DNA from 2 places in the Bacillus methanolicus genome. Region 1 is predicted to be linked to the other one. Evidence: a T-box and tRNA genes for the amino acid it is inferred to sense, from the RefSeq annotation. Region 1 holds a T-box; the other holds one or more tRNA genes.

What was found. The T-box of region 1 lies ahead of pheS (phenylalanine--tRNA ligase subunit alpha). A T-box ahead of a tRNA ligase gene usually reads a tRNA of that ligase, here a tRNA-Phe.
Region 2: it has a tRNA-Phe gene. The T-box ahead of pheS (phenylalanine--tRNA ligase subunit alpha) is inferred to sense a tRNA for this amino acid. The anticodon was not compared.

The regions. Positions count from the first base shown of each region.
Region 1 is NZ_PNFF01000001.1:2,167,145-2,173,689, forward strand. Features, by position in the region: gene pheT (phenylalanine--tRNA ligase subunit beta) at 116-2,530, opposite strand; gene pheS (phenylalanine--tRNA ligase subunit alpha) at 2,552-3,589, opposite strand; T-box leader at 3,650-3,898, opposite strand; gene C0966_RS10880 (TrmH family RNA methyltransferase) at 3,975-4,727, opposite strand; gene sspI (small acid-soluble spore protein SspI) at 4,845-5,051, shown strand; gene C0966_RS10890 (M42 family metallopeptidase) at 5,124-6,209, opposite strand; gene C0966_RS10895 (dUTP diphosphatase) at 6,281-6,545, opposite strand, start outside.
Region 2 is NZ_PNFF01000002.1:505,485-512,029, reverse strand. Features, by position in the region: gene C0966_RS14115 (adenylosuccinate synthase) at 128-1,420, shown strand; gene C0966_RS14110 (hypothetical protein) at 1,627-2,448, shown strand; tRNA gene C0966_RS14105 (tRNA-Lys) at 2,927-3,002, shown strand; tRNA gene C0966_RS14100 (tRNA-Glu) at 3,012-3,083, shown strand; tRNA gene C0966_RS14095 (tRNA-Asp) at 3,159-3,234, shown strand; tRNA gene C0966_RS14090 (tRNA-Phe) at 3,251-3,323, shown strand; partial or broken gene C0966_RS14085 (peptidoglycan DD-metalloendopeptidase family protein) at 3,589-4,437, shown strand; gene yycF (response regulator YycF) at 4,641-5,351, shown strand; gene walK (cell wall metabolism sensor histidine kinase WalK) at 5,361-6,545, shown strand, end outside.

The DNA.
Region 1 (6,545 bases):
AACGCGTTAACGTAGTGCGGGCCTGGCCCTCAATACATTAACGCATTAACACATTGAAGTCCGGCTCTCATATAAAGCACGAATAGAGGCAGCCACAATTGGCTGCCTCGTGTTATTATCCGCGCAAAACGGCTCCTGCCTGTTCTTTCACTGCTTGTAATACTTTTTCATGTGCCTTGCTGACGTCCTCATCTGTCAACGTACGTTCCGGATCATAATATTTTAGAGAGAACGCAATCGATTTCTTTCCGGACTCCATATGCTCGCCTTCATAAAGGTCAAACACTTGAACTTCTTTCAGCAAACTTCCGCCTGCTTCTTTAATAATGTTTTTAAGCTCTCCTGCTGTTTTCTCTTTATCAACCACGAGCGCGATATCCCTTGTAATCGACGGGAAGCGTGGGATCGGTTCATAATGCAGCGGAGCAGTTTCAGCTTCTAAAATCATTTTTAACGACAACTCAAATACATACGTTTCTTTTAAATCCATTTCTTTTTGAATGTTTGGATGAATTTGTCCAATAAATCCTGCTCTATTGCCTTTTAGATATACTTCTGCCGTTCTTCCCGGATGCATGCCTTCTACGTTCGCTTGGCGGAACTCAATGTCGTTTTCAAGGCCAAGACAAGCGAATAATCCTTCAAGAATTCCTTTCATAACAAAGAAGTCAACCGGTTTCTTTTCCCCTTGCCAAGGATGAACATGCCACAATCCAGTTACAGCAGCTGCTGCATGCTCCCTTTCTTCCGGTAATTCGTCTGAACCGCTCGCTAAAAATACAGAGCCGATTTCATATAGAGCAACACTGTCAATCTGACGGGCGAGATTATATTTTAAAACTTCAAGAAGCTGCGGCACGATGCTTAACCGAAGCCTGCTTCTGTCTTCACTCATCGGCATTGCAAGCTTAATTGGCTCACGTTTTTCCAACGCGTATTGACCCGCTTTTTCTTCGCTCGTTAACGAATAAGTCACAGCCTGGTAAAGACCGGCACCTTCCAAGAAACGGCGGACAATCCGTCGTTTCTTTTGATAATCAGTAAGTTTACCAGGAGTGGAAGCACTAATAGGCAAAGTTTTTGGCAAGTTATCGTACCCGTATAATCTTGCAACTTCTTCGATCAAGTCTTCCTCAATCGTAATATCTCCGCGGCGGGTCGGTACGGTAACTGTAATCTGCTCATTATCTCTAGTCGTTTCAAATTGAAGGCGTGCAAAAATTTCCTCAACCTGTTCCATCGTTAAATCGGTGCCAAGCACTCTGTTGATTTTCTCCATCGTAACCGAGACGACAGCCGGTTTTATATGCAGATTGTCTGCTTCAACTGCTCCTTCCAGCACTTCGCCGCCGGCGTATTTTACCATTAAATCAGCCGCTCTCTCTGCTGCCTCCCTTACTCTGTTTGGATCGACCCCTTTTTCAAACCGAGCGCTTGCTTCGCTTCGCAATCCGTGATCCTTAGAAGCTTTTCTAACGGTTGCTCCATTGAAATAGGCGGACTCTAAGAGAACTGTTGTTGTATCAGCCTGCACTTCCGAATTTGCGCCGCCCATAACTCCCGCAAGTGCAACCGGAACTGTTCCGTTTGTAATCACGAGGTGATCAGAAGTTAATTCCCGTTTTACACCATCAAGTGTTTCAATGATTTCCCCGTCTTTCGCACGGCGCACGAGTATTTCTTTCGAACCGAGGCGGTCATAATCGAATGCATGAAGCGGCTGGCCATACTCAAGCAAAATGTAATTCGTAATGTCGACTACATTATTATGAGGGCGGATTCCTGCAGCCATTAACCTTCCTTGCATCCATAATGGTGACGGGCCGATTTTTACATTTTTAATCACTTTTGCTACATACAGTGGATTTTCTTCGACAGCCTCCACACTTACTTTTATATAATCGGATGCTTTCTCAGATGAAGGTTGAATTTCAATGGCAGGAAGTTTTACCTCTTTTCCTAAAATTGCCGCAACTTCATAAGCAACACCCAGCATGCTTAAACAGTCAGAGCGATTTGGAGTCAGACCGAGCTCAAGCACTTTGTCGTCTCGATTAAGAAGAGCTATTGCATCCTCCCCTACTTGAGCATCGTTCGGAAATACGAAAATTCCTTCAGCATATTCCTTTGCAACGAGTTTGCTTTCGATTCCAAGCTCCTGAAGGGAACAAATCATGCCATTTGATTCTTCTCCGCGCAGCTTTGCCCGCTTGATTTTAAAATTGCCCGGAAGCACGGCACCAACTTTGGCAACAGCCACTTTTTGGCCTTTGGCGACATTTGGCGCTCCACAAATAATTTGGACCGGGTCACCTTCGCCGATATCCACTAAACATTTACTTAATTTATCTGCATTCGGGTGCTGTTCCCGCTCCATTACATGGCCGACAACTACACCTTTTATGCCTTCGTTCAGCGTTTCAACACCTTCAACTTCAATGCCGCTTTTCGTGATTTTCTCAGCCAGTTCTTCTGCTGTAATTCCTGATAAATCCACATATTCCTGCAGCCATTTATATGATACGAACATGTCTAATCCTCCTGTTTCAATTTATTCAATAACTGAAAATTGCTTTAAGAAACGAATATCATTCGTGTAAAAATGGCGAATATCATCAATGCCGTATTTAAGCATCGCAATTCGTTCAGGTCCCATTCCAAATGCAAATCCGGTATATTTTTTCGAATCAAACCCAGCCATTTCAAGAACATTCGGATGAACCATTCCTGCTCCTAGAATTTCAATCCAGCCTGTTCCTTTACAAACGCTGCAGCCTTTGCCGCTGCATATTTTACAAGAGATATCCATTTCTACAGAAGGTTCAGTAAAAGGAAAGAAACTCGGACGCAAACGAATTTCGCGGTCTTCGCCAAACATCTTTTTCGCGAATACTTCAAGCGTTCCTTTTAAATCGCTCATTCTGATGTTTTCATCAACAACAAGCCCTTCGATCTGCATAAATTGGTGGGAGTGGGTAGCATCGTCATTATCCCTCCGATACACTTTACCTGGACAAATAATTTTTACCGGTCCTTTGCCTTGATGTTTTTCCAGTGTCCGGGCCTGAACAGGTGATGTGTGGGTCCGCAGCAAAATTTCTTCGGTAATATAGAAAGAATCTTGCATATCACGAGCAGGATGCCCTTTCGGGAGATTCAAAGCTTCAAAGTTATAGTAGTCTTTTTCCACTTCAGGACCTTCTGCAACGGCATAACCCATGCCGATAAATAAATCTTCGATCTCTTCAATAATCCTTGTTAACGGATGATGGTTGCCGATTTTAACAGGCCGGCCGGGAAGTGTTACATCTATCGATTCTGAAGCAAGTTTTTGCTGGATCGCCGCTTCTTCAAGGGACTTTTGTTTGCTCTCAATCGCGGAACTGATTGAATCACGCACCTCATTTGCGAGAGCCCCCATCACCGGCCGCTCTTCGGCTGATAATTTGCCCATTCCTTTAAGAACTTCCGTGATCGGGCCTTTTTTTCCTAGATAAGATACACGAATTTCATTTAACTCTTTCAGGTCAGAAGCTTTCTCGACTTTCGCCAGTGCTTCTTTCTGCAATTCTTTTAACCGCTCTTGCATCAAAATTTCCTCCTTTTTACTGTTAGCGTTTTTCCACCATATAAAAAACCTCGCTCCCAATAAAGGGACGAGGTTCAGGATTCGCGGTACCACCCTTCTTAACACGCTTAGCAAAATAACAGCTACAGCGTGTTCGCTTCATTCAGATAACGGCATATGCCGGTGCATCTTTACATTCCTTTTTGGAATGGTCCCGATGCCAACTCCGGAGGTGAACTTCACTTTTTCTTCCCATAAAAATGCTTCCAGTCTAGGCATTTCCTCCCTGAATGGTGAGAAAAAGCTACTTTTCTCCATCATCGTTTTTATGTATGCATTTTTGCTGTCTATTATAGTATATTCTTGTCATTGTTTCAAACGGTTTTGAAAAATATTGTGCCCACTTTTATCCCCGCAAATAATACAGCAATATTCCCGTTGCAACAGCAACGTTTAGCGATTCGCTTTTTCCGTGGATCGGGATAAAAAGATTTTCGTCAGTTTTTGTTAATAATTCTTTATTTACACCGCTTCCTTCGTTCCCGACAAGTAACCCAAACGATCCTGCCGGTTTGACTTCCGTGTAGACTCTAGCATTGTCGAGGGCTGTTCCATAGACAGGGATCTTCTCTTGATGAAGCCTTTCTATCCACTCAAACAAATCCCCTCTTACAACAGGAAGGTGAAAATGGCTCCCCTGCGCGGAACGAAGAACTTTAGAATTATAAATATCAACACTGCCGTTACCGACAATGACTGCGTCTACTCCTGCAGCATCCGCTGTTCTGATCATTGTCCCTAAATTTCCAGGATCCTGGACAGCATCTATTAGCAGAAACCTTTTCCCTTTAACTTGATCTTGATCAATTTTTACTTGGCGGCACACGGCTAAGACACCTTGAGGAGTTTCTGTTTCCGTCAAGGTGTTGAAAATTTCATCTGTCACCATGGTGACTGGAATCGAACCGTAATTCAAGCGTGACAGTAATTCCGCCTTTTCGTTCATTATTAAATTTACTACGCTTCCGGCTTTTAAGGCCTCTTCAACGAGATGGTGGCCTTCGACAAGAAATGTTCCTGTCTTGTCCCGCTCTTTTTTTGTTAAAAGCTTTTTCCATTGCTTCACTTGCGGATTTTGAACTGAGTGAATGTGTTTCAAACACTGTCTCTCCTTTTTTCGAAATCAGTTCCCTTATTATAACTTAACTGCTTTACATATTAAATTCAAAAATAGAAAGGATAATAACGATAGGAATTTTGAAAGGAGCGGGAAAAAATGAATTTAAATTTGCGGAAAGCCATTATCCAAAATGTTTCCGGCAACTCACAAGACGAATTAAGAGAAACGATTGTTGACGCCATCAACACCGGAGAAGAAAAAATGCTGCCGGGTCTCGGCGTACTTTTTGAAGTAATCTGGAAAAATTCCTCTGAACAAGATCGCCAGGAGATGCTGCAAACGTTGGAAAGCGGTTTGAAATAAGAAATAATAAAACTCCTTTATTTAATTGTACGCATAGGAAACCCCCGGCCTTTCGCCGGGGGTCCTGTCTTTTTATTCAAATGTAATTTTCTCAACCGTCTCTTTATCAAGACGTTTGATCACTTCAACGATCAATTTGACTGCATTCTCATAATCATCGCGATGAAGGATTGCAGCATGTGAATGGATGTAACGGGTCGGAATTGTAATCGATAATGACGGCACACCTCTATGAGTGAGATGAATAGCACCGGAATCGGTACCACCGCCGGCCATTGAGTCAAATTGATAAGGAATGTTGAGTTCATCAGCAGTATCGGTTACAAAGTCGCGAAGACCTTTATGAGAGACGATGCTAGCATCATAAAGAATTATCTGCGGGCCTTTCCCCAATTTGCTTAATGATTCTTTTTCAGAAATGCCCGGAGTGTCTCCGGCAATCCCAACGTCTACTCCAAAAGCAATGTCCGGCTCAATCTTTTGGGCAGAAGTGCGGGCGCCGCGTAAACCGACTTCTTCTTGAACCGTTCCAACTCCATAAACGACGTTTGGATGATCCACGTCTTTTAATTGTTTCAGCACATCGATCGCAATCGCACAGCCGATGCGGTTATCCCATGCTTTAGCAAGAAGCATTTTCTCATTATTCATAACAGTGAACTCAAAATATGGAACGGCCATGTCCCCTGGGCGTACGCCCCATTCCATTGCTTCATCACGGCTTGAAGCTCCAATATCAATAAACATGTCTTTTATTTCTACCGGTTTTTTTCTCGCTTCCGGAGGAAGAATATGGGGAGGCTTTGAACCGATTACACCGGTGATGTCTCCTTTACGGGTCACGATTGTCACCCGTTGGGCAAGCATTACTTGAGACCACCAGCCTCCGACAGTTTGAAAGCGCAAAAATCCTTTGTCATCAATGTGGGTGATCATGAAACCGACTTCATCTAAATGGCCGGCAACCATAATTTTAGGTCCTCTGTCTTTTCCAACCTTCTTCGCTATTAAACTTCCCAGCCCATCGGTTGTTACTTCATCTGCATAAGGAGCTATGTATTTTTTCATAACTTCGCGTACTTCGCGCTCGTTGCCGGGAATGCCTTTCGCATCGGTTAAATCTTTCAGCATTGTTAACGTTTCATCAAATTTGGCCATAATTTCGCTCCCTTAATATGTATTTTCCTATCATTATACAAGAAGCTTTTGAAAAGCAACAAAAAATTCTGCTAATATCCTTGTCGCTGTCTTTCATAATTTACTTCATTTTTTTCAATATATGCTTGTTCAATTTGCGCCGGTGTAAAACCAAGAAGATTTGCAAGTTCTAAATAACCTCGAAACATTAATTGATAATGATGAATGGTACGAAATTGTTTAAAATTAACAATTAATTGATAAACTCGTAAAAACTGTTCATTTAGAGAGGTTGTTGTCTTTGATTGCGGCAATTCAATTTCTTGTTCAAAACCGCAATCGATCCCGAGAGATAGG
Region 2 (6,545 bases), on a different contig from region 1:
ACATATTTTAATATTTTATAATAAATTGTTCGGGTTTTGTTGACTTTCATTCTGTATTGCTGATAAACTTAATATGTCTAATACGTGAAATTTTTTAATGTTCGTGAACCTTGGAGGTGTGTTTTTTATGTCATCAGTAGTTGTTGTCGGAACACAATGGGGAGATGAAGGAAAAGGAAAGATTACTGATTTTCTTTCCGAAAATGCCGAAGTGATTGCTCGGTATCAGGGCGGAAACAATGCAGGGCACACCATTCGTTTTAACGGTGAAACTTACAAGCTGCACTTAATTCCATCTGGAATTTTTTATAAAGATAAAATTTGCGTAATCGGAAACGGAATGGTTGTTGATCCAAAGGCGCTTGTAAAAGAACTAGCTTATTTGCACGAAAGAGGAGTTTCAACAGATAATCTACGTATAAGCAATCGTGCCCATGTGATTTTGCCTTATCATTTAAAACTGGACGAGGTGGAAGAGGAGCGCAAAGGGGCAAACAAAATCGGTACAACGAAAAAAGGGATTGGGCCTGCCTATATGGATAAAGCAGCCCGAATCGGGATCCGGATTGCTGATTTGTTAGACCGTGATGTTTTTGAAGAAAAGCTTTCACGCAACCTTGAAGAGAAAAATCGTTTACTTGAGCGCTTTTATGAAACAAAAGGTTTTACGATTGAAGAAATCTTAGATGAATATTTCGAGTACGGCCAGCAGATCAAGAAATACGTTTGTGATACATCTGTTGTCTTAAACGACGCGCTTGATGAAGGACGCCGTGTACTTTTTGAAGGCGCACAAGGTGTAATGCTTGATATTGACCAGGGTACATATCCGTTTGTCACTTCTTCTAACCCTGTTGCAGGCGGGGTGACAATTGGTTCCGGTGTCGGCCCGACAAAAATTACACATGTCGTCGGCGTTTCGAAAGCTTACACAACACGTGTTGGTGACGGCCCGTTCCCTACGGAACTAAATAATGAAATTGGCGATCGAATTCGTGAAGTCGGCCGCGAGTATGGCACAACGACAGGACGTCCGCGCCGTGTCGGATGGTTTGACAGCGTTGTTGTCCGCCATGCGCGCCGTGTCAGCGGAATTACGGATCTATCCCTCAACTCCATCGATGTTTTAACCGGAATTGAAACATTGAAAATCTGCGTAGCTTATCGCTATAAAGGTGAAATAATTGAAGAATTTCCGGCAAGCTTAAAGGTATTAACTGAATGTGAGCCTGTATATGAGGAACTGCCAGGCTGGACAGAAGATATCACCGGCTGCAAGTCTCTCGATGATCTTCCGGCTAATGCCCGCCACTATTTAGAGCGCGTTTCACAGCTCACAGGCATTCCGTTATCGATCTTCTCTGTCGGCCCGGACCGCTCACAAACAAATGTCGTCCACAACCCTTGGCGTCAAAGCTAATGGTTTGCTTAGTTAAGAAGCTCTTCTTTAGGAGGGGCTTCTTTTTTGTACTTCCCAATTTCGAAATTTTCTAGCCATCGCCATGTCCTTTTGTCTTCTTTCTTTATATATAACGAGTGGAAAGAAGTTGGGGCAGCAATACAAGTGTTGATTAAAAATCTGATAAATTTGTAAAAGTATGCCCCAAAAAAGAAAGGGCATTTTTTATGCGGTCGGGGAGAATTGAAGATTTTAAAGAACTATCGCAGTTTCGTGATTTAAAGGATTTCAACAATCACTTTGAGCAGTGGATGACAGATTTGAAGGATCAGTTTACGAAAAGTGAAACGATCGCACTAAAGAGGCTTGTCCGCTTTTCTGCAAAGATTCCAGGGATTTGCAACGCAAAAATTCAAACGATTGTATCTGCAACCCATCAGCATTCTGAAATGGGCGGCATTAGCCGCTCCACTTTTGAACGTATGTTAAGAAAAGCGAAAAAGTTTGGCTTAATTCACGTAATCCATACTCATTCTCAAAACGGCAGACAAGGTCACAGTGTTTATGTCTTTCAAAAATATCAAACGAAGCAAGAAGCGGAACTTATTTTAAATGAAGCACCAGAAGCAGGATCAATTGAAGCACCAAATAAGAATCCATCAAAGAATAAAACTATCAATCTAAAAAATATACGTACAATGGCGTTAAATTCTTCATTCGCCAGTAATAAAATTCCTTCTGCATTTACGAACCTTGTGAAGTGCTTTTACGATGATGCTTGGACGATCGAGGAATTTTACAAAGTGGTTCATGTAAGCACTCGATGCCTTTCTTATTACACAGAAAAGGACAAGCTTGAATTGGCTGTAAAAGCGTTCAAGCAATTGGTACGGAATATTAAACTCAAAAAGACAAGGATCAAAAACGTCTCCGGTTATTATTGGGGGATTTGCAACAAAATGTTGGATGAGGAGTATTTTGAAATTGTTAAAGAAGGCCTAACCCGCTCCGGATCATGTTCACGGGAAGGTTATGAGCTTTTATTTTGAAAAATGAGCCTTTGTTTGATTTTATGAGCTTTTATTTCGATATATGAGCCTTTATATGAAAATATGAGTCTTCGTTTCGAAAAATGAGCCGTCGTTTCGATATATGAGCTCTCATTCCGATATATGAGCCATCATTCTAATTTATGAGCCTTCGTTAATTTTATGAGGTCAGCTTCTGTCGCTTCGTTTATCTATGTTCTTAAGACCAACAATTCAAATTAAAAAATTTTTTAAAAAAGCATTGCTTATTTATGAATTAATATGCTAATATTAGAAACGTCGTCAAAAACGTTAAAAACAAGAGCCATTAGCTCAGTCGGTAGAGCACGTCCGAGTAAGCTTCGAAGAAAAAGCTTCAGCGTACCGATCGAGCTGCTGCTTGAATAAACATACCGAGATCGGGACGTCGTTGAACAAAATGATGAATTTACTTCTTAGAAATAACATCGAAGAAAAACTTGGAGTGTAATAAAAACAAGAGCCATTAGCTCAGACGGTAGAGCATCTGACTTTTAATCAGAGGGTCGGAGGTTCGAGTCCTCCATGGCTCACCATCTTATGATGGCCCGTTGGTCAAGTGGTTAAGACACCGCCCTTTCACGGCGGTAACACGGGTTCGAATCCCGTACGGGTCATCGGCATATATTGGTGATGGGTAAGAAGCTGGCGAGGACGGTTTCCTTGCTCATCATCAATCCTACATATATCTAGGTCCCGTAGTGTAGCGGTTAACATGCCTGCCTGTCACGCAGGAGATCGCGGGTTCGATTCCCGTCGGGACCGCCATTTTATACATAAATTTGGCTCGGTAGCTCAGTCGGTAGAGCAAAGGACTGAAAATCCTTGTGTCGGCGGTTCGATTCCGTCCCGAGCCATCTGGGAGCATAGGATTAAATGCTCCCTTTTTTCTTTAATAATAATGTAATTTTACTATTAGCAAAGTACAATTATTTTTTTAAAAATTCCCCTCCCAAAAACTTTATAACCCAATAATATCAAAGCTTTCCTAATCAAACACCGCCATTTCTTCCAGAAAAAATTCCAAATTCCACCATATGAGCACATGTCATAATTTCGCAACAAAATGTCAGTACTTATACATCTTTGTTACATTATGAAGTCTATTAATCTTTTAATCCGCCGCAGCAGATTTTAACTGCCGATGAAGCTGTTAAGCTGCTTCTAAAAGGGACATTAGAAGAAAAAAAATATCAAGTAAAAGAAGGAGATGTCCTCGGTTCTATTGCAGAAAACCATGGTTTAACGATAGAGCAGCTATTACAGTTAAATCCAGGGTTAAAAGAAGATTCGCTTATTAATATAGGCGATAAATTAAATGTAACCGTATATGAACCGAATGTTTTCGTTGTCGTAGATAAAGAAGTTTACAAGAAAGAAACAATCTCTTATAAAAATAAAGTAGTTGAAGATTCCTCTATGTTTAAAGGCGATACAAAAATTAAACAAGAAGGAAAAAATGGTTCCCGTGCCGTGACTTATGTCATTTCCGAACAAAACGGGAAACCAGTAAAGAAAACTCCCATAAAAGAAGAAATTTTGCAAGAACCCGTTGATCATATTGTCGTAAAAGGAACAAAAGTCATACCATCAAGAGTCGAGGGTTCTTTTGCCTGGCCGACGGTCGGCGGATATATTTCAAGCAAAATGGGTTACCGATGGGGAAAAATGCATAAAGGGATCGATATTGCAAGGCCGAGTGACCGGACGATTAAAGCGGCTGATAACGGAGTAGTCGTTTCTGCAGGCTGGAACGGCGGATATGGAAAGAAAATTGTGATCGACCATCAAAACGGTTTCCGGACCGTATATGCCCACCTTTCTTCCATTAATGTACGTGTTGGACAAACCGTGCCTAAAGGCACAAAGATTGGGGTTATGGGGTCAACAGGCGACTCCACTGGCGTTCATCTGCATTTTGAAGTATATAAGAATGGCAGACTGCAAAACCCATTAAATTATCTTCGCTAAATCGAGAAAAACAAACAAAATATGGAAGTCTCTAGTTTGAACTAGAGACTTTTTTGCATTAATTTATAATAGAATTGATAAGTTTTCTTAATAGATGAAATTCAAACTTATAACATGGTAAAGTAAAGTAGGGGATTTTTAACTTAAAACATAAAAACTTTAAATACATTGAGTCCTTAATTTTATAAAAAGGAGAAACAGGTATGGAGAAGAAAATACTAGTTGTAGATGATGAAAAACCAATTGCAGATATTTTGCAATTTAATCTAAAAAAAGAAGGATATGACGTCTATTGCGCTTATGACGGAAATACGGCAATTGAAATGATTGAAGAAATTCAGCCTGATTTAATTTTGCTTGATATTATGCTTCCGCAAATAGATGGAATAGAAGTGTGCAGGGAAGTTCGAAAAAAATATGAAATGCCTATTATTATGCTGACTGCAAAGGATTCAGAAATTGATAAAGTGTTAGGTCTTGAGCTTGGGGCAGATGATTATGTGACAAAGCCATTCAGCACAAGAGAATTGATCGCAAGGGTAAAAGCAAATCTTCGCCGCCACCAGCAAATAGCATCAAAACCTGATGAAGAAGAAGAGACAAATGAGATTACGGTAGGATCTTTAGTGATCCAGCCTGATGCGTATGTTGTTTCAAAACGAGGCGAAACGATTGAATTAACTCACCGGGAATTCGAATTGCTTCATTATCTGGCAAAGCATATCGGCCAGGTGATGACAAGGGAACATTTGCTTCAGACAGTTTGGGGCTATGATTATTACGGAGATGTGAGAACAGTCGATGTTACGGTTCGGCGTCTGCGTGAAAAAATTGAGGACAATCCGAGCCATCCAATTTGGATTGTGACGCGAAGAGGGGTCGGGTATTATTTGCGGAATCCCGAACAGGAGTAAGATATCCCAATGAAAAAAGTTGGTATTTTTCGTTCGATTCATTTAAAGTTTGTGGCGATCTACGTACTTCTTATTTTAGTTGCGATTCAAATTATCGGTGTTTACTTTGTAAGAGAACTTGAACAGAATTTGAAAGAAAACTTTTACACATCGATTGAAAAACGAGTGGACTTGCTCTCCTATAATCTTGAAGAAGAAATTGAAAAAGTCCGGGGGAAAGATGATCCCTTGCTTAAAGATGAAGTAAGGGACCTATTAAAAGACTTTTCCGGCGGAGAGATCTCCGAAGTCCGGGTCGTCGACAATAATTTAAAAATTATCGGTGCTGATCCGAATCATCAGGAATTGGTCGAACAAAGAATGACGGATGTTTTAGTTAAAAGATCCATCGTTCTTGGAGAGCCCCAGGATTCAGTAAGGATTGATCCGAAGTACGGATATCGGATATGGGTTCTTTCAACTCCGATTAAACATAATCGGGAAGTGATTGGAGCTGTTTATTTAGTAGCAAAAATTGAAAATGTGTTTGAACAAATGAAAGATATCAATAAAATTTTTGTTACCGGAACAGCCATCGCCCTTGCCATTACCGCGGTTCTTGGAGTCTTGCTGGCCCAGACGATTACAAGGCCGATTGCAGACATGAGAAGACAGGCCCTCGCGATGGCGAAAGGAAACTTCTCGCGTAAAGTTAAAGTTTACGGGTATGATGAAATCGGACAGCTGGCCATTACTTTTAACAACTTGACGAAAAAGCTTCAGGAAGCGCAGGCGACGACGGAAGGAGAACGAAGAAAATTATCATCGGTCCTTTCTTATATGACAGATGGCGTTATTGCAACCGACCGTCGCGGCAGGGTTATTTTAATTAATGAACCTGCAGCGGAAATGCTGAATGTTTCACGTGAAACAGTACTATCAAAATCCATTCTTGAACTTCTCGACCTCGAAGAAGAATATACATTTGAAAAATTACTTGAAGAGCGCGAATCAGTCATTTTAGATTACAGTACGAAAAACACTCCATATATTTTACGGGCTAATTTTTCAGTTATTCAAAAAGAAACCGGCTTTGTGAACGGTCTTATTACTGTATTGCATGATATTACCGAGCAGGAAAAAATTGAAATGGAGCGCCGCGAATTTGTCGCAAACGTATCACATGAATTGCGGACGCCGCTTACGACAATGAGA